4 regions of the Anaerobacillus sp. genome follow, and region 1 is predicted to be linked to each of the others. Evidence: riboswitches for the same ligand, from Rfam matches in the RefSeq annotation. Region 1 holds a riboswitch; each other region holds the start of a gene.

Region 1 (4,692 bases):
AACAAGATACTATTGATAATTGGTTATGGATATGGGCTTGTGATGCTGATCAGTTTTTTCTTGATTTATGATAATTATGAAGATTTATTTGTAAGTACTTTGCTTATTTATATTTTGACAGGAGTTTTGTTAGCAACAATAACAAAATTGGCTCAGGATCAATTCTCAAAACTACAGGAGTTTCTAACTGAAGCACAACACGAGGCTAGCAGGAAAGAGCAGCAAAAGCTTCATTTAGAGAAAGAAGTTGCTGTAATCGTTGAAAGTTTGATGAATGCAAATGGAAAAGTTCAAAATAGTGTCGCAGCTCAAGAAGAAATGCAATCTTCAATCAATGAAGTGTCGGTTGGAAGCCAAACGCAAAGTGAACAAATCTCGTTAATAGCTGAAACTGCTAGTGAAACGAGAGAATCTATGGATCAACTTGGTGAAGTTTCAAAAACATTACTAAAGGAATCTGAGCATGCAGCAACCGTTTCGAAAGATGGAGAACTAAAGATTAATGAACTAACTGGTGAAATGGAAGAAATGAAACTAGTTATTGAGGAATTAAATGACACATTTGCTATTTTAACGAGAAAAATAGAAGAAACGAATTCATTCACTGATAATATTAAGCAAATCTCCGAGCAAACGAATTTACTTGCGTTGAATGCTTCAATTGAGGCAGCCCGGGCTGGAGAGGCTGGACGGGGGTTCTCAGTAGTTGCATCAGAGATCCGCAATTTAGCAGAAATGACGAATCAAACGGCAGAGAAAATCACGGAAAACTTACGTGAATTAAATACTAGTAACCAAAGCGCTGTAAATAAAATGGCAAATAGTACGACGAAAATCAAAGACAGCGTAGAAACGACAAACTTAGCGAACGAGTCCTTTAAATTACTTTCGATGACGTTAGCTAAATTAAATGCCACATTTGCTCAATTTCAAAAGCTTTCTGACGATGTTAAAACAAAATCGGTATCGGTAGAATTGTCGACAAATGAGCTTGCTGCAATAATCGAAGAAACAGCTGCTAGTCTTGAAGAAATGAGCGCAACAATCGAAAGCATTAATGTTGATAGCCAGAAGATCGCCGAATACATGCAAGAAACAACAGAGCGTGCAACAAACCTAATATAAATGTAGGTACCATCATTTAGGTGCCAGGCACCAATGCAACATTGGTGCCTGGCACCTTATTAAATAATACATTTATCTATAATAGGTTATATTAACTAGGTAATTTACTTATTAGACAAATTAAGTTTACTCATATTACAACGTTTATGGTAAAATAGAAGTAGTTATTAAATGACTTTCTTGTAACACTCGAGACTAAAAGACTAGTTTTTAAAGCTGTATACTACCTAAAAGAATATTTCAATTGAAATGGCAAACTTACTGAAAGGTAAGGACGCAAAGCTTCAGACCTAATGGTTATTAAACTTAAGGTGGCTGAGTTACCAAAGGAGAATTAGCTGACAAGTTATTTCCATTGGAGATAGCTTTTTATTTTTATTTTTATTTTTTGAAAGTTAGGGGGGACGTAGGATGCTTCCAAGAAGAATAGCTGTGTGGATTCCGATTATTGTTGTACTTTTATTTTATGGATGGTGTTTTGTTTTTAAGGATGATCAAACGCTAAGAACTTTAGGTGCGAGTGGTTTTCCAATCATTGGTACAATTATTAGTTTTATATGGATTATGAGAGCTTATCGCAAAACGAATGAAGATAAACTGTTTTGGCTATTGCTTGGCTTAGGAATTATTTTTACTTTTTTAGGGAATTTCCTCTGGCTTTATTCGCTTTTGGCCGAAGCAATTAAAGAATTTTCAAATACGTCCTTCTTATTTTGGTTTCTATCATACATTTTCTATTTGCTAGGACTAACTTATAAAACGAAAAAAATTAGCGGTTCCGTAACAAATAGCCCTTATTTGTTTAACATTTTGGTGTTTATGACATCAGCGATTGTTATAAGTATACACTACTTAATCAGACCGATCTGGGAACTTTGGGATCATTCAGTTTTAGCAATGGTTTTAACAATCGCTTTCCCAATTGCGAACTTGAGCATCTTATTTATGATGACATATTTATATTATCTCTCCATACATAGTAAAGAGAGAAGAGTTATATTTTTTCTCGCAATTGCTTTCTTTTTTCAAATTGTTGCTGACTCGACTTTTTTATACTTAGCGGTCATTGGTACCTATGAGTTTGGGAGTTGGATCGATCCATTTTGGTTGATTTCAACTCTATTTATCGGGTATGCAGCATTGTTTGCAGAGAAAAATTTGACTGAAAAGGATTATAGATTAGAAAATTACGTTGAAAGTAAAGAACATCTTTTTTCATATGGTAGTGCGATTATTTTATTAGTATTTGTCTTAAATAGCTACGAGTGGAGGGGTGATGCTTTAACTGTCGGACTCATTATTATATTCTTGATGATTATTGTTCGTCAATTAGTAGTTCTAAAGAAAAATAAAACGCTAATGAGTGAGTTTAAATATTTGGCCTATCATGATTCGTTAACTGGACTCCATAACCGAGCCCGCTTTAATGAAGATTTGACTAAGATAATGGGGATGGTTAGACCAGATAGCTGTAAGGTCGGTTTACTATTAATTGACTTAGATCGCTTTAAACTTGTTAATGACACTCTTGGTCACCTCGTAGGCGATAAACTCTTAGTATGTGCTTCAGAACGACTAAAACAAACAATTGACGAAGGGCATTTCTTATATCGGATTGGTGGCGACGAATTTATTATTATCCTTCCTGGAACAACAAGGGCGCAATGTACTAGTTTAGCAAAGAAGATTATTATCGAACTTGCAAAGTCTTTCAGCATTGATAATCATGAAATTACAATAACCCCTAGTATAGGAATAAGTTTATATCCAAAACACGGTGTTACTAGCGAACAATTGTTGAAAAATGCAGATGCGGCTATGTACGTGGCAAAAGGTAAAGGGCGGAACAATTTTTGCTTTTACAATTCAGAATTAAACGAAATGCTTTCTAGAAAAATGAAGATCGAAAACGGATTACGAAAAGCTTTGAGGAAAGAGCAATTTTTGCTAAATTATCAACCGATCGTAGAGTTGCAGACGAGAAAGATTGTTGGCATGGAAGCACTATTACGTTGGCACCATCCTGAAATGGGGGCAGTTTCACCAGCAGAATTTATTCCGATCGCAGAAGAAACTGGTCAAATCATTGCAATCGGAGAATGGGTTTTAAAGACGGCATGTCAACAGAATAAAGCATGGCAAGAAGCGGGTTTTCCGGCCCTGAGTGTATCTGTTAATGTTTCGGTTCGCCAACTGCAAAGCAGTAATTTTTTCGAAACTGTGAAAAATATTTTACGAGAAACTGAACTTGAGCCGCAATTTTTAGAGCTAGAAATTACAGAGAGCATCCAAAATGTTTCTGAAACGATAATAGTATTGAAGGCGTTAAACGAACTTGGGGTCAGATCAGCGATTGATGATTTTGGCACTGGATACTCGTCATTACACATTCTTACGGAATTACCGATTAATACAATTAAAATTGATAAGTTATTTATCGATAATCTTACAGAGGCTTCTGATCACCCTTTAATAAAAACAATTATTGATATCGGTTTAAATTTAGACCTTCGTATCGTAGCTGAGGGAATCGAATCTGAGCAGCAAGTTAGCAATTTAACAAGATTTAACTGTAATTTTGGACAAGGCTTCTTATTTTCAAAACCTATAAACGCAGAACAATTTGAAAAACTATTAACAAATCAGGGTGCCAGACACCAAATGTAAAAGTTGGTGCCTGGCACCGCTCAATAAATTAGTACGAAAAAGCCAAGAAACCCCCATTAGAAGGGGGATTTTTGGCTTTTCATCTAGGTGCCAGGCACCTATTTATGGTAAAATACGATAATAGGTGTCTACTCTGTAAATTTTATCTACAGGAAAGTTCACTTTCTTCGATTGGATGGTTTGTCTCGATCATATTACATCTGGGTTGTTTGAAAGTGAACTTTCATTGGTGTCTGGCACCGACATTATATTGGAGGTTAATGTTATGGAACAAGCATTAGAAAGAATTAAAATGCAACTAGCACAAATGGACAGGGAAAATAAATGGACTGAGGTTGATCGAGATGAGGTTATTGATCTATTAATTTTTGAAGAAATTAAAGCAGCCTCGTATCAGTTCGGCTATGAAAAAGTTGGAAAGACTGTTGAATTTCTTCTAAAAGAATGCGAGCAACTAAAGTAAGAAAGAGTGTCAAAAGAAGAGTAGCACACCTTCGAATTAGAGATGTCAGAAAATTTAATATTTAAATTTAACCTATTTTATGCTAATATAACGTTAATTAGCATACTTGGAGTTGCTATACATAATCGGGACGTTTATTGTCCAAGTGGGACGCCGAATGTATCGGGTAGAGATGTTGATTATTGATAAAGTATAATTTTAAAACGGTACTGTAAATGTAGTGAAAATATAGACAGGAGGATGATTTAATGATCAATGTTACAGCAGACAACGGTTCTCTGTTACGGACCGACGTGAAAAAGCTCGGCAATATCCTTGGGGAAATTCTCGTTCATCACGGTGGTATCGAGTTACTGGAAAAAGTCGAAACAATTAGAGAGAAGACGAAGAATTTAAGGAAAAACTACAAAGAGGAACTTTATGTAAGTTTAAAAGAA
Region 2 (4,692 bases), on a different contig from region 1:
AATCGAATGGGCCATTGCTAGTCCAATGCCAACACTCTCTTCATTGGCATTTTTTCCTTTATAAAAGCGCTTAAAGATGTATGGTAAATCCTCTTTCGCAATCCCTTTCCCATTATCTTTGATGACAACTTCAGTAAATAGGCTGTTTTCCGAAAAATGAATACGTATTGTTCCTTTATTTGGTGTGTGTTCTAAACAATTTTTAATAATATTAATTAATGCTTCTGAGGTCCAATTTAGGTCGCCTACAAAGGATACAGTCTCATTACCTTCCAATTCTAGTGTTTGTTCTTTTATATCGATTGGAATGAGAAGAGGGTGAACAGCCTTCTGAATAAGGTCTTTTACCAAAACTTTATCCTTTTTAAATTGAATAGTTCCGGCATCAATTTTTGACAGCTTTAATAAAGATGCCACGAGCCACTCGATTCGCTCTAGCTGCACCCTAATGTTACGGTTAAACTCTGACCGTTTATCTTCAGTTAATCTGGCGTCATTCAATAAATCAGACATGACAACCATCGAAGTGATTGGTGTTTTCAATTGATGAGAGATGTCACTTATCGCATTCGTAAGTTTGATTTTATCCTTTTGTAAAAGGTCACTATGCTCGGATAGTTTTAATGTCACCTTATAAATCTCATTTTTGAGGATACTCAGTTCACCTTCTCGGTTATCCCGAACATCAAGAGTGAAATCACCACTACTTATTTGTCGTAAATAGCTAGAAAGCCTATCAATGTCACGATATCTCCAATTTGTATAGACTACTGTAACGGCAATAAGTAGAAGATTTGTGATCGTGACAATTACAGCTGCCTGTACTGAGAAATAAGAAACGAGTAAAATGGAAAGGAGACTAATACCACTCATTGTTAATAAAAGCTTGTTAAATTCTTGATTGCGGAGCATGTTAATCACCAACCTTATAGCCTAACCCACGAACGGTTTTAATGATAGTTGGTTTTTGAGGATTATCTTCTAGCTTTTCTCGAAGTCTTTTAATATACACGGTTAGCGTATTGTCATTGACAAAATCACCTGCTACGTCCCAGATTCTTTCTAGTAATTGATTACGTGTGAGGACTTGGCCGACATGATTTGCAAAAATCAGTAGTAGTCGATATTCTAACGCAGTAACATAAATTTCGTTGCTGTTTTTATAAACTTTACCTTCTAAAGTATTAATTTGAATCGTTGATAGTTCAATAATTGTATTTGTATGAGCTTGTTTATTGTAACGGCGTAAAACAGATTTTATTCGAGAGAGAAGCTCTCTAATTCGAAATGGTTTTGTGATGTAATCATCTGCTCCCATATCAAGTCCCATTACTATGTTGACTTCTTCATCCATGGCCGTTAAAAAGATTACGGGAATGTCACTTTCCTTTTTTACAAGTTTACAAAGCTCATAGCCATTTCCATCAGGCAAAGACAGATCAAATAAACATAAGTCAATACTTGAAATCTCATTTTTTATTACTGCTTTTGCAGACTCTGCATTGTAACAAAGGACCGTTACATAGTTTTCTTGCTGAAAGGAGTATTCTAGACCAGATGCAATGGTTTTATCATCTTCTACAACGAGGATTTTCATGTTTTTTCACCCTAACATGTAAAATGCTAATTTAACTAATACTATAGTACATCAAATTTTTCGTAACAGATAGGGTGAAAGATTTATGAAGGTCAAGATTATTACGTGCAGAGCAAAAATTTAACTAGAAGTTTATTTTGTTAATTATTGACATATAACCATTATTGTTTGGTATAATATCTTTAAAAATAAAAAGTTGGGGAGCGAAGAAAAACTATTTTTACATGGGCACTTGAATAGTTTGGAGCTAATAGTGCAACCGACCTAAGAAACTATTTTTGGGAGGCATTGTACGATGAGTTTGTCTTTAAGATTTATTTCAGATGAAAAACTAATGTCTGCATATTCAAAAGCAAAAGAACTAAAGTTAGATTTTGAATTCATCAAATTTCTAGAAGATGAAATTAACCGAAGAAATCTAGCTGAAATCTTCCAAACAAGTCAGATAGGTATTCCTTTAAAAGAAATATGAATTAAATAAGAGGCTATCCCATACTAAGCATAGCCATTGGGATAGCCTCTTTTTTCCTTATTTAGAGATGGGAATAAATTAGATATGGTAATCTTTTTATCTCTGGTGGCCGACTTTGAATACCAACACCGGCTTTTGCAACAATAAACTTAGGATTTTCTAATTCAAACTTTTTACATATATCATGGAGGTTGGAATTCTCATCTTCGAATAACGTAATATTGTAAAATTCCCCCATAATCTGATCAAAGACGACGAACCAATAAAAAGTATTATTCCTATTAGGATTATACTTTTTAGTTGTTTCTGAATTACTTAAATCATTATCCATGAATGAATCCAAATCCTAAAGGTTTGATTTCTTCTTGTGCAGAAGTTTCCGTCGCTTGGGAAAAACCTAAAATTAAAGCTAAAGCTAACACCCCAACTAAAAGTCTTTTCATAATTTCCAGCTCCTTTTTTAAAGAGAATTGTTATATTATAATTAGATCATGGCATATGCTGAGGATTTGTGTAAATCAGTTCTAGGTAGGTTTGATTTCAAATTTCGTCATAAAATTCGCGTTTATGGCTCGTTCTTCACTATGATATACAAATATGCATAAATAGGGGGGCGGATGATTATGTATGTTGGTGATAAAATTAAAGAGCTACGGATGCACTACAATATTTACCAGGAAGAACTTGCAGAAGGAATTTGCACCCAAGCAACAATTAGCCGCATTGAAAAAAATGAAATAGTTCCAAATTCATACATACTTTATCAAATCGCCAAACGTCTTGGTGTTGATATGGACTATTTTTATGGTTCTGGAAGTTTACTGAAAATCGAATATGTTAAAAACGTTTACCAAGATTTGGAACGGTTAGTTAGAGAAAAAAACTATAAAGAAGTCTTGAGAATTGTAAAGTTAGAGAAAATTAATCCATTGTTTCGTAGAGATGAGCTAAAACAAATTTTATTATGGCGTGAAGGGATTAGTTATTTTTATCTTAATAATAACCAGGATAAGGCGTTTGAATTACTTGATGCAGCCCTTCAATTAACTCCAACTACGAAAAAAAATACTTCAGCAACTGAAATAGATATATTGGCAAGCATTGCGGCTATTCACGGTGAAATAAGACAGTATGCAAAAGCAGCGGAAATATATCATGATATATCAATTAAAATGAAGAAATCACCTGCAAATTATGATCCAAAGCTTGCGATCCGAATTGCGTATAATTCTGCTGTTATTGCCCATTTGCTATCTAATTATCAAGAGGCCATTAGGTTTTGTGATAAAACGATTCAACTATGTCTCTCTAATTTAACTTTTTATATTTTAGGTGAAACATATTTTCAAAAGGGTGAAAGTATATTGGCATTAACGAGTAATAAGCAGGAAACGCTTCTGTGGTTAGAGAAATCGCTTAACATATTTAGAATCATTAATAATGAGCACGCAGTAAAATACGTCCTCGATGAAATAAATAAATTAAATAGTTATTAAGAGCCTCAGGGCTTTTTTTAATTTACGTTAATGATTTTCGCAATAAAAAAGCTTGCTATCAATTACTAATATTATAGTACATTCTAAATTTTACATTTCAAAACTCATCATTCATAATTGACAGTATACTTAAAAGAAAGTTGGCTTTATTCATGGAATGGATTGTTTTATTGATTATTGGGCTTGTTGCTGGAACGTTGGGGAGTTTAATGGGGCTTGGTGGCGGAATTATTGTCGTTCCAGCCTTAATGATTCTTAGTAGCTACTTAGTTATTTTAGGGGACGTTACGCCACAAGTAGCAGTTGGTACATCGTTATTAATTATGATTTTTACCGGTCTTTCGTCAACGTTAACGTATTTAAAACAAAAAACAGTTGATTTACGAAGTGCCTTTATTTTTTTTGCTGGAAGTGGCCCCGGTGCATTGGTAGGTGTCTATTTTAACAGCGGTATTGATACAAAAATATTTCTAATTATCTTTGGAGCATTTATTATTTTTATATCCTTTGTATTAATGATCCGCAAACATTTAAAGCCCTTAAAATTAACGAAAACAGGGATTAAACGAGACTATCAAAATGAAGTCGGTGATACAATCGAATATGGTTACCACCCAGTATTAGCAATCTCAATTGCATTCATTGTAGGATTATGCTCGGGATTATTTGGGATTGGTGGAGGCTCAATTATGGTACCAGCGATGATTTTATTGTTTGGTTTCCCACCACACCGAGCGGTTGCAACTTCAATGTTTATGATCTTTTTATCGGCCATTTTAAGTTCGGTCAGTCATATTGCCCTTGGTAATGTGAATTGGTTATATGCCTTAGCACTAGTCCCTGGTGCTTGGTTTGGTGGTGTACTAGGAGCGACAATTAATCAACGAATTAAAAGTGATACAGTCGTAAACATTTTACGGATTTTCTTAGTGATTATCGGAATTAGACTAATTTTTCAAGGGTTATCTTAAGGGTAATAGTTAGAAGATTTAAGATTTGGTTGTAGAGAATAGCTTATCAATTTTATATTTTAAAAAGCGGTGATTCCTATGGAAACTTCAGAATTTCATATTTTTTATACGAATGATTTACATAGTCATTTAGAGCAATGGCCAAAAATTATTTCA
Region 3 (4,692 bases), on a different contig from region 1:
GGCCCCACTTGTCCTGGTGGTGGGGGGGGGACATCTCTCATTTCATCTTTATCCTCTTCGGTTACTGACAATTCTAGTTCTCGAATAAATTTTTGAGAACTAGTAAACTGTGATGTTAGTTTAAAAGTATATTGATTTTGACCTTCCAAGATAGAATTTGGTCCAATGACATCTGTTAAATCTACTTGAACAGACTGACCGTCAATAACATAGCTTCCTGTTAACGGTTGCCCCATAGCTAAATAATAATAAGGTCCACGTTTAATAATCGGTACTTCATTTCCATTTTCATCTAGCGCTGGATAAGGCTCGTTCACACCGTCGTTATTCAAAAGAATACCATCTACAACCTCAAACTCTCGCAATTGATGTAACATCATATCAATAGCGGCTTCTAATCGATAAAATTCCTGCTGATCTGCTAATGCGATAACATTGTTCTTCTTACCATAAAAAGTTGAATTAATCATAGTTGCGCCTACAATTGCAACAAAGACTATTAGAAATAATATTAATAATAGAGCGGCACCCTTTTCATTTCTAATTATGTTCCCTCGGTTCACTCACTATCACCCACCCTATAACGTGAATTTGCGTTATTATACAAGGTTGTATTTAATTCAAACTCTCTGTTCTGATTTTTAAGCCTTAAAGATAGATGATATTTCACAGGATTTTCGATAGGCTCTGGTGTTATAGTAAATTGATCAACGTGACTTGATAGAGCATTTTCTGTGTCACTCAAGTAAACCTTGTTTTCTGAACTTTCATATCGAAAAAAAATCTCACTAGCTTTCCCCAATGTCCAATTTCCTGATACAAACGTAAATACGGCACCATCGCGAATTTTCTCACTCATGAATTGTGAAATAAACCTTGCTTCATGTTGAAGCTGATTCTCGACTATGGTTTCCTTATGGACCTTTATGGTATTATTCAACAATAGAAATATCGGTGTGGAAATGATTGTCAATATTGTAATTGTGACAAGCAATTCGAGTAAAGTAATTCCACGTTGGTTTTCCATCATTGCCTTTTCACCACCGATACTAATACCACTTCTTGATTGATAGGTTCATTAACTTCAACAAATACTTTAATTTCATAGAAATCATCTAATATGGTAGTTGGATTCGCATTGTCCAAATTGCTAAATTCAATCCGATACATTGTTTCAGCATTTGTTAAGATCGGTACAGAAATATTTGTGTAATTAATTTCAGAACAGCCTGAATTCGTACATTTACCGTAAAGCGAAACGCCTGCTAAACCATTTGGAAACGACATTATTCTTGCTTCTTCTATTATTTCTTGAGCATAGTAGAGACTTTTACTCTCTGTCCCTTGTATAACCGTGTTCGTAAAAGATCCTGTCATCATTGTAACGATTGGAATAACAACGATCCCAAGTAAGGCGACAGCTACTAATAACTCAATTAATGTAACTCCCTTTTGATTTTTCATGTTTTCACACCCTTACCAAAATAAGTTCACATACCAATTCCATATTTCTCTCCCCCATAAATAGGCGGCAAATGTTCCGATAAAAATAAAAGGGCCGAAAGCAATCGGTTCCTTCCGTTTGGCAATACCAAAAATAATTAGCGTAATTCCAACAATTGTACCAACAAAGGACGCAAGGACGAGACTCATGATCGTCATCCACGGACCAAGAGCGACACCGATCGCAGCGTAAAGCTTAATATCTCCACCGCCCATGCCTCCTTTACTGACAATTGCAATTAACAATAGTAATGAAAAACCTACTACTCCACCAATTAAATAAAACCAAAACGGCTCACTGCCGACGAACAAACGGGCAATCAGCAAGATTACTAAAGCTGGAAGAGTAATTACATCTAGGATTAATTTTTCGCGAATGTCTGTTAAAACCGCTAATACTAGTAAAATCGTTAAAATAAGTGCCGGAACTAATTCTAGCGTTAGACCAACCCATTTATACGTAATAAAAATAGAAGTAGCCGTCAACAACTCACCAAATGGGTAAAGCGGGGAAATTTTTGTTTTACAGTAGCGACATTTTCCACCTAAAAATACATAGCTGAAAACTGGGATAAGATCAAAGACCGCTAATTTATGCTTGCAATTTGGACAATGAGAAGGTGGGAAAGCGACCGATTTATTTTTAAGGAGTCGAATGGCAACTACATTGAAAAAACTGCCTAATAGTAAGCCAACCAGTAAAACATAAAAATCAATTAATAACAAAGTTGATCTCTCCTTTCTCAAAATCAAGCATTTTCGGTTTTAAAAAAGCTGCCGCTATCAAGCGTAGCGACAGCTTAAAAAAAATATTACTTACACCCAGCAGGCGCCGATATAACTCCGGAAGCATAGTCCCAACCATTAATAGTTCCTGTTCCAGTTGCTGGTGTACAACCAGTAAAAGCTTTAATAGTCGGTATTTCTTTGACATAAGGACCAGTAGCAGGAGACCCTGTTGCTTTAGTTAGTTGATCATTTAGAGTAGTGGCATTCGTAGGATATGTGCTCTTATCTATATAGAACCTGTTAATTGCGTCTTGGAGTATTTGCTCATTTTGTGCGTTTGTATTTCTATGTGCATTATCCTGATTCCCCATCAGCATAGGCACAGCTATCGCCGCAATAATCCCCAAAATAACTATAACCACTAATAACTCGATAAGCGTTAGACCGCGTTGGTCTTTTCTAAGACGTTTGAGAATAGCTTTAAACATTTTTAAAATCTCTCCCTTTTTTGTTTTAATTTTTATGTCAAGAGTATGGTTTACTCTTAAAACCAGCGTTTAATTCGGTGTAACAGATAAAAAAACCTCTACAAAGCTTATAGGACATAAGTTTGTAAAGGCGGGTTGCACCACTAGCTCCAAGTGACTTAGGTGCCCAAATAACAGTCACTTTTCATTGCATCCTTTATTTAATAGATTGATAATTTTGATTTATGTTAGCTTATAAATTTATTATAGCAGTTTACTTTCATAATAAAAAGTGAAATATAGTAAAATCCGATCATAATTTCTACATATTTTCTCAAATTATTACATAAACACTTTTATTTTTACATTATTTGTAAAATTAATATAGGTATAACGACCTAAAAAAAACACTTTTCTCACTTTCCTAAAAAGGTAAAATCCAATAGATTGTCATACACGATTCGACTTCTCATTGCATGATTACCCATTATTCATCTCTAGCAAAACACATCGTTAGCTTCATGCTAGCTCCTCAAGTGCATAAAGCTCTGTTATAAAGGTGCAGACACATCGGAAATATATATCTTGAACAAACAAAAAAACTGACCTAAAATCACCTTATCTCAATCTAGATCCAATGAACTTATAGGATATCGATTTGAGGGATAAGACGACTTTTAGGTCAGATGTTTAATCATTATTTAATTAGCCTTGCAAATGCCTTATCTGCAGCGGCAATTGTTTTTTCAATATCTTCGTCAGTATGTTGCGTTGATAGGAACATACCTTCAAATTGAGATGGTGGGATCGAAACCCCTTCTTCCAACATGTAGCGGAAGTAGTCTGCAAAACGATCTAAGTCAGATGTTTTTGCTTTTTCATAGTTCGTCACTTCTTCATTAGTGAAGAAGAAACCGATCATTGAACCAGCTTGACTCGTTTGATGTGGAATGCCGTGCTTTTTAGCGGCATTTGATAATCCTTCTGCTAACTTTTTACCGAGGCGGTTAAATTCCGCATAATGCTCTTCTGTTAGCTGCGACAACGTTTCATAGCCTGCTGTCATTGCTAATGGATTACCTGATAATGTTCCAGCTTGATAAATAGGTCCGCTTGGGGCAATCATTTCCATAATTTCACGTTTACCGCCATAGGCGCCAACTGGTAAACCACCGCCAATAACTTTACCTAAGCAAGTTAAGTCAGGGGTAACTCCAAGGACACCTTGTGCACAATGGTAACCAACTCTAAATCCTGTCATTACTTCATCAAATATTAACAATGTACCATTTTTCTCAGTGATTTCACGAACGCTTTCTAAAAAGCCTGGTTGCGGAAGTACAACTCCCATATTTCCTGCTACAGGTTCAAGAATTACCGCTGCAATATCGTCGCCATATTGTTCGAAGGCATAACGGAGGCTTTCTAAGTCGTTATAAGGTACCGTCAGTGTGTTTAAGGCAACAGCTTCTGGTACTCCAGGACTATCTGGTAAACCTAGTGTAGCGACTCCAGAACCCGCTTTAATAAGGAGGGAATCACCATGTCCATGGTAGCAGCCTTCAAATTTCAATATTTTATTTCGGTTTGTATAGCCACGCGCTAAACGTAACGCACTCATCGTCGCCTCTGTACCAGAGTTAACCATCCTGACAACTTCTACAGAAGGAACACGTTCAATGACAAGCTCCGCCATTTTCGTCTCTAGTTCGCTTGGGGCACCAAAGCTAGTCCCTAATTCAGCCGCGCTCTTCAGCGCTTCAATAACTTGATCATCAGCATGGCCTAGTACAAGCGGTCCCCACGAGAGTACGTAATCTATATATTCATTACCATCAATATCATAGATCTTCGAACCCTTCCCACGCTCCATAAAAACTGGATCCATTTTTACTGATTTAAAGGCACGAACTGGACTGTTTACTCCGCCTGGCATTACTTCCTTTGCTTTCGCAAAAGCAGCACTCGAATTATTAAATGATCTCATTTTAAT
Region 4 (4,692 bases), on a different contig from region 1:
ATCTTGTTTCATCACGAACAACATAGTATGGACCACCATTTTTAACTAACGTTAATGGTGATGATCTTATCCACTCTTCTCCGTTTACTCCCTCGGCAAAACTAATAATAACCTCATGCTCAACATAGTGTTCATTATCATCTAGCGCTTGTGGTAAAGACTGAATGCTAATTTGCCACCCTAGTTCTGGAACTCTCTCTGTTGCTACGGTTGGACGGATGCCCTCGCCTTCAAATTCAAGCTCGGTTTGTTCCCCACCGATAAAAAAATTCCCATTAGCGTCAACGACATGCGCTAAATCTCGAACATATTTTTTTACGAATGATAAATTCACTTCTCCTACCACTTTTTTACCGTTAGCAGCAGTGCAGCCAACGAGCATATATTCATTTCCGTTTTTTGTATAAGGATCTGAGCTCTCTAAGCCCTTGTTTGTATGACTAAGGTTTTGTAAATCTTGCTCATGAAGTTCTCCAGCCATATGTTCAATTTGGCCATCATTCATAATCGCAAACGCCTCAAAATGATGATGATTAATCATTTCTTCTTGGAACTTTTCGTAAAGTTCTTCATTAGAGAAATCCTGTTCCCCCCAGCGAAGTAGCTGATTTTTCAGCTGATCAATAAACATTGATGTAGTTAACGATAAATCCTTTGCCATTACTTGATCGAGCGCTTTTTGCTGCATCATTACCATCTGACTTTGCCCATGATACTCCTCAGTTTCATGATCATTGGCATACCAAATTGCAATTACACCTATCATAACAATACTAAACATCGTTGCTAAACGACGCATATTAACGACCTCCTAACGTATTCTTCAATACAATTAGGATGCACCTACTTTTAAATTTAATGTAGAAATCAACGAGCAAATCAGTGCTCTTTGATTTCACAACGTGATCAACGAACACACGCCAACCCCTCAGCCTTAATATCCTTCAATCTTCCTTCTCCAATTCCATTAATCCGACTAAGTTCATCAATTGATTTAAATGGACGTAAATTTATTAATTGCTCGGCACGTTCCTTGCCAATATGAGTAATTTTTAATAACTCTTCAATAGAAGCGTTGTTTATATCTAAACACGAAGATGTTGCTATCTCAGGCTTTTGTTGTGACTGATCTAGTTCAGTTTTTCGCTCCTTACTCGTCAATTGATCAGCATTTATTGTATAGGCAAGACCATCAGTTGAAATGACAATTGTTCCATTTTTGATCGTTCCATACATTGGAATGTGCAAGGTACTAAACAGTTCAATTACTTCTTGATGTGGATGTCCGTAGGAATTATCAGCACCTGCTGAATAAATGACAATTTCAGGATTCACTTCCTTCACAAACTTTTCTGTACTAGAAGTGCTCGAGCCATGATGTCCTAACTGAAAGATATGGGCATTGATCGCTTCTTTTCTGTCTAGCATCGCGGCTTCTGTTTGCTTTTCAGCGTCTCCAGTCAACAATATCGAAATGTCACCGTAAGTGGCAACTAAACTAATGCTACCATCATGAAGGTCTCCTGTTAGCTCGACTGGATTAACTACACGTATATGTAATGAACCAATGTCAAATTGCTCACCAGCTCTTGGCTCATAGTATTCAACCTCGTGCTCAAAAATCGCATTAAGGACACGTTCAAAAATTTTTGAAGTATGAGAGTCGCCACTCATCCAGACCTCCTTCACAGGAAAAGCTTGCATCACTTTATCCATTTGTCCAATGTGATCAGCATGCGGGTGTGTTCCAATAAGCAAATCCAATTCTTTCACACCAACAGATGTTAAATAAGGAACAACATCATTTCGGTCATGCCGCCCTGCATCAATTAACACCGTAAAATTAGGTCCTTGTAAAAGCGTCGCATCCCCTTGGCCAACATCGATAAAATGAATCGTCGCTTCACCCGAAACAGTAGTTTCATTCGTCAAAGTTACATTTTCTGGAAGATCACTACAACCTACTAAAACAATACAAAGAACAAATGAAACTATCATCAATTTAGCTCTAACTTTTAAAAATTGACTACTAAATAAAATTTCCATCTTCCCCTTTCATTCAATAAAACAGCTTTTACTAGAATAACAAAAAACAATTAAAAAAGTTAGTTAATAATAATTAGATTTTTTCTACAAAGTTCTAAAAATCTTAAATTTTTCGCACTAATTATAATGTAATGTTAGGTGTTTTCTTTCGCTCTTCTATTATTGAGTCCTTTGTCCTAAAATATGTTTATAAAATTTTACAATCGATCCATTTCCTATAAGAAGTTTTCGACAATAAATTTGTTATTTTTCATTTTTTTAAACATACGATATTGGCGATATATCTATTTTCAGAACATTCAATAAAATAGGAGTTAACAATTGTCGATAACTAGGTGTAAAGACCTATTGAAACAGGATTTTTTTACCTTATTTTGTCATATGAAATTTGAAAATTCTTCCACGATTCTACACAAAAAAACTAGTTCGAGCCTTATACTACAATAGTAGATGAAAGAATAATAAAAAATACACTAATTTTTCTAAATTTTCAATAAAAGGCAAATCTATTGAAAGATAGGGACGCAAAGTCACAGGTCTAAAGTTGGTTTCAACCATGACGGCTGGACTGCTTGGGGTACGGAAAGTATTTTAGGAGGGAACTTTGCTTGGAGCACATTTCATTTGAAAACTTGGATCAGGAATGGGTAGAATTAATCAAAGAGGCGATGGTGATTGGAATTAGTACGGATGAAATAATGGAGTTCCTCTTGATGCACAAAAGATATTAGGAAAGTAAAAAATCGTCTCAGTGCTTACAAATACATAAAACCAATAACAGAAAATATAAAGTGGTTGCTTCTTTTATAGAGCAATCACTTTTTTCTTTTCAGTTATTTTGAGTTGGCAAGGATAATCCCAAAGCCAAATGCATAAATAGAAATTAAGGAAAAAGTACGTTAACCAAACATCCATTTATGTTGTTGGCTATTGATTACCTTGACTCACTAGGAAAACGCTCAACAAGAGGAGGTCTTCAGAATGTTCTTTTTTTTCAAAAAGTTTGATCAAAAAAACAAAAAGGACCTATCATCGCTGTTTATACGTCTATAATTATCACCTTTATAAAGACTGTCTTGATAATCAGACAAGAATCAAATACTATAAAAAAGCTGCTTATCATATTCGAAAAGCGCTCATGTCTGAACCTGGCTCTACTTAAGACTACTTTCCTTTTTCTAAGCCTTATCAGGTTCGAACTCGGCTCAGGTTCGGACTACTTTTCTTCTTCTGAGCATAACCCTGTCCGAACCTGGCTCTGCTTCAGACTACTTTCCTTCTTCTAGGCCTAATCAGGTCCGAACTCGGCTCAAGTTCAGACTACTTTTCTTCTTCTAAGCCTTATCAAGTCCGAACTTGGCTCAGGTTCAGACTACTTTTCTTCTTCTAAGCATAACCCTGTCCGAACCTGTCTCTTCTTCAGACTACTTTCCTTCTTCTAGGCCTAATCAGGTCCGAACTCGGCTCAAGTTCAGACTACTTTTCTTCTTCTGAGCATAACCCTGTCCGAACCTGGCTCTTCTTGTTAAAGGTATTAGCACGAAAAACATCTTTGCTACGGTAGATATAGTTGGATAACCTCACAACATATTTTAAATTTCCGATTGGCTTGGGATCTAAACCAGCTAAAAACCAAGGCTGTTGTAGAAAACTTCATTCAGAATAAAATGCATGAAATCAGTTTCAAACCATGATTTCATGCATTTTCTATTTCCAAATTTTGAAGCGAGAGTATTCTACTTATGTCCCAGCCTCTTGTGAATGGACTAGTTCCATTTGCTTACTAAGTAAATTGCTAAACATACTGCGCTTTTCCTTGGCAAGTTGGCTAAATCCACCTTGCTGAATAATCTCACCTTCATTTAAGACAACTACTTGATCGGCATTACGAATTGTTGATAAGCGGTGTGCGATCACTACAATTGTCATCTTTCCTTTTAGTCTTTCTAACGCCTCTTGGATTTTTGACTCGTTTTCTGTATCTAACGCACTTGTCGCCTCATCTAATACAAGAATCGATGGCTTACGTAAAATTGCCCTAGCTAAAACAATCCGTTGCCTCTCCCCACCTGACAAGCGAATGCCACGGTCACCAATTAGTGTATCAAGTCCTTGTGGTAACTTATGAACAAATTCAGCAGCTGAAGAAAATTCCAACGCTTCCCACATTTCTGCTTCACTTGCATCCGGTGCAACTAATTGCAAATTCTCACGAATACTTTCATTGAAAAGAAATGGATCTTGTGGAACGTAGGAGATCGCTCTTCTTAATGAAATCAGATTCTCGCTTGTTAACGGAACCCCATCGATAAGCAGTTCTCCACTTTCAGGTTGATTTAGCCCCATTAACAAATCAATAAGTGTACTCTTCCCTGCTCCAGATGGGCCGACGACCGCGGTCATTTGATTGGCAGGGACGAAGATGTTGATGTTTTTTAGGGCGTATTTATATTCTTTAGGGTTGTAGCGGAAAGAGATATCTCTACACTCCATCCCCCTATTAATCTTTAGAGGATGGATATTTTCTTCATTCATTGTAAATTCTCTTGCAATCTTACACTCCTCTTGCAACGCTATCACTGCTTTTAACGCTGGGATCGTTGTGGCAATTTGTTCTAAAGAAGCTTGGATGCCAGCCACTCTTGG

Evidence for each region. Region 1 has a riboswitch for cyclic di-GMP ahead of ACK4M9_RS02425 (putative bifunctional diguanylate cyclase/phosphodiesterase). Riboswitches for the same ligand answer to the same signal wherever they lie in the genome.
Region 2: another riboswitch for cyclic di-GMP. It lies ahead of sda (sporulation histidine kinase inhibitor Sda); the one in region 1 lies ahead of ACK4M9_RS02425 (putative bifunctional diguanylate cyclase/phosphodiesterase).
Region 3: another riboswitch for cyclic di-GMP. It lies ahead of ACK4M9_RS12675 (type II secretion system protein); the one in region 1 lies ahead of ACK4M9_RS02425 (putative bifunctional diguanylate cyclase/phosphodiesterase).
Region 4: another riboswitch for cyclic di-GMP. It lies ahead of ACK4M9_RS04715 (anti-repressor SinI family protein); the one in region 1 lies ahead of ACK4M9_RS02425 (putative bifunctional diguanylate cyclase/phosphodiesterase).

Annotation. Positions count from the first base shown of each region.
Region 1 covers NZ_JBKBWN010000002.1:75,778-80,469, forward strand. Annotated here, with positions in the region: gene ACK4M9_RS02420 (methyl-accepting chemotaxis protein) at 1-1,125, shown strand, start outside; cyclic di-GMP riboswitch class I at 1,367-1,453, shown strand; gene ACK4M9_RS02425 (putative bifunctional diguanylate cyclase/phosphodiesterase) at 1,537-3,792, shown strand; gene ACK4M9_RS02430 (hypothetical protein) at 4,058-4,255, shown strand; gene ppc (phosphoenolpyruvate carboxylase) at 4,504-4,692, shown strand, end outside.
Region 2 covers NZ_JBKBWN010000009.1:42,901-47,592, reverse strand. Annotated here, with positions in the region: gene ACK4M9_RS13790 (sensor histidine kinase) at 1-912, opposite strand, end outside; gene ACK4M9_RS13785 (response regulator transcription factor) at 914-1,597, opposite strand; cyclic di-GMP riboswitch class II at 1,788-1,871, shown strand; gene sda (sporulation histidine kinase inhibitor Sda) at 1,893-2,069, shown strand; gene ACK4M9_RS13775 (hypothetical protein) at 2,131-2,400, opposite strand; gene ACK4M9_RS13770 (helix-turn-helix domain-containing protein) at 2,687-3,565, shown strand; gene ACK4M9_RS13765 (sulfite exporter TauE/SafE family protein) at 3,718-4,536, shown strand; gene ACK4M9_RS13760 (bifunctional metallophosphatase/5'-nucleotidase) at 4,615-4,692, shown strand, end outside.
Region 3 covers NZ_JBKBWN010000008.1:60,629-65,320, reverse strand. Annotated here, with positions in the region: gene ACK4M9_RS12695 (hypothetical protein) at 1-563, opposite strand, end outside; gene ACK4M9_RS12690 (prepilin-type N-terminal cleavage/methylation domain-containing protein) at 560-1,030, opposite strand; gene ACK4M9_RS12685 (prepilin-type N-terminal cleavage/methylation domain-containing protein) at 1,027-1,464, opposite strand; gene ACK4M9_RS12680 (prepilin peptidase) at 1,477-2,229, opposite strand; gene ACK4M9_RS12675 (type II secretion system protein) at 2,316-2,720, opposite strand; cyclic di-GMP riboswitch class II at 2,841-2,924, opposite strand; gene hemL (glutamate-1-semialdehyde 2,1-aminomutase) at 3,397-4,686, opposite strand.
Region 4 covers NZ_JBKBWN010000003.1:120,401-125,092, reverse strand. Annotated here, with positions in the region: gene ACK4M9_RS04725 (S8 family peptidase) at 1-799, opposite strand, end outside; gene ACK4M9_RS04720 (MBL fold metallo-hydrolase) at 907-2,046, opposite strand; cyclic di-GMP riboswitch class I at 2,536-2,622, shown strand; gene ACK4M9_RS04715 (anti-repressor SinI family protein) at 2,655-2,777, shown strand; gene ACK4M9_RS04710 (ABC transporter ATP-binding protein) at 3,787-4,692, opposite strand, start outside.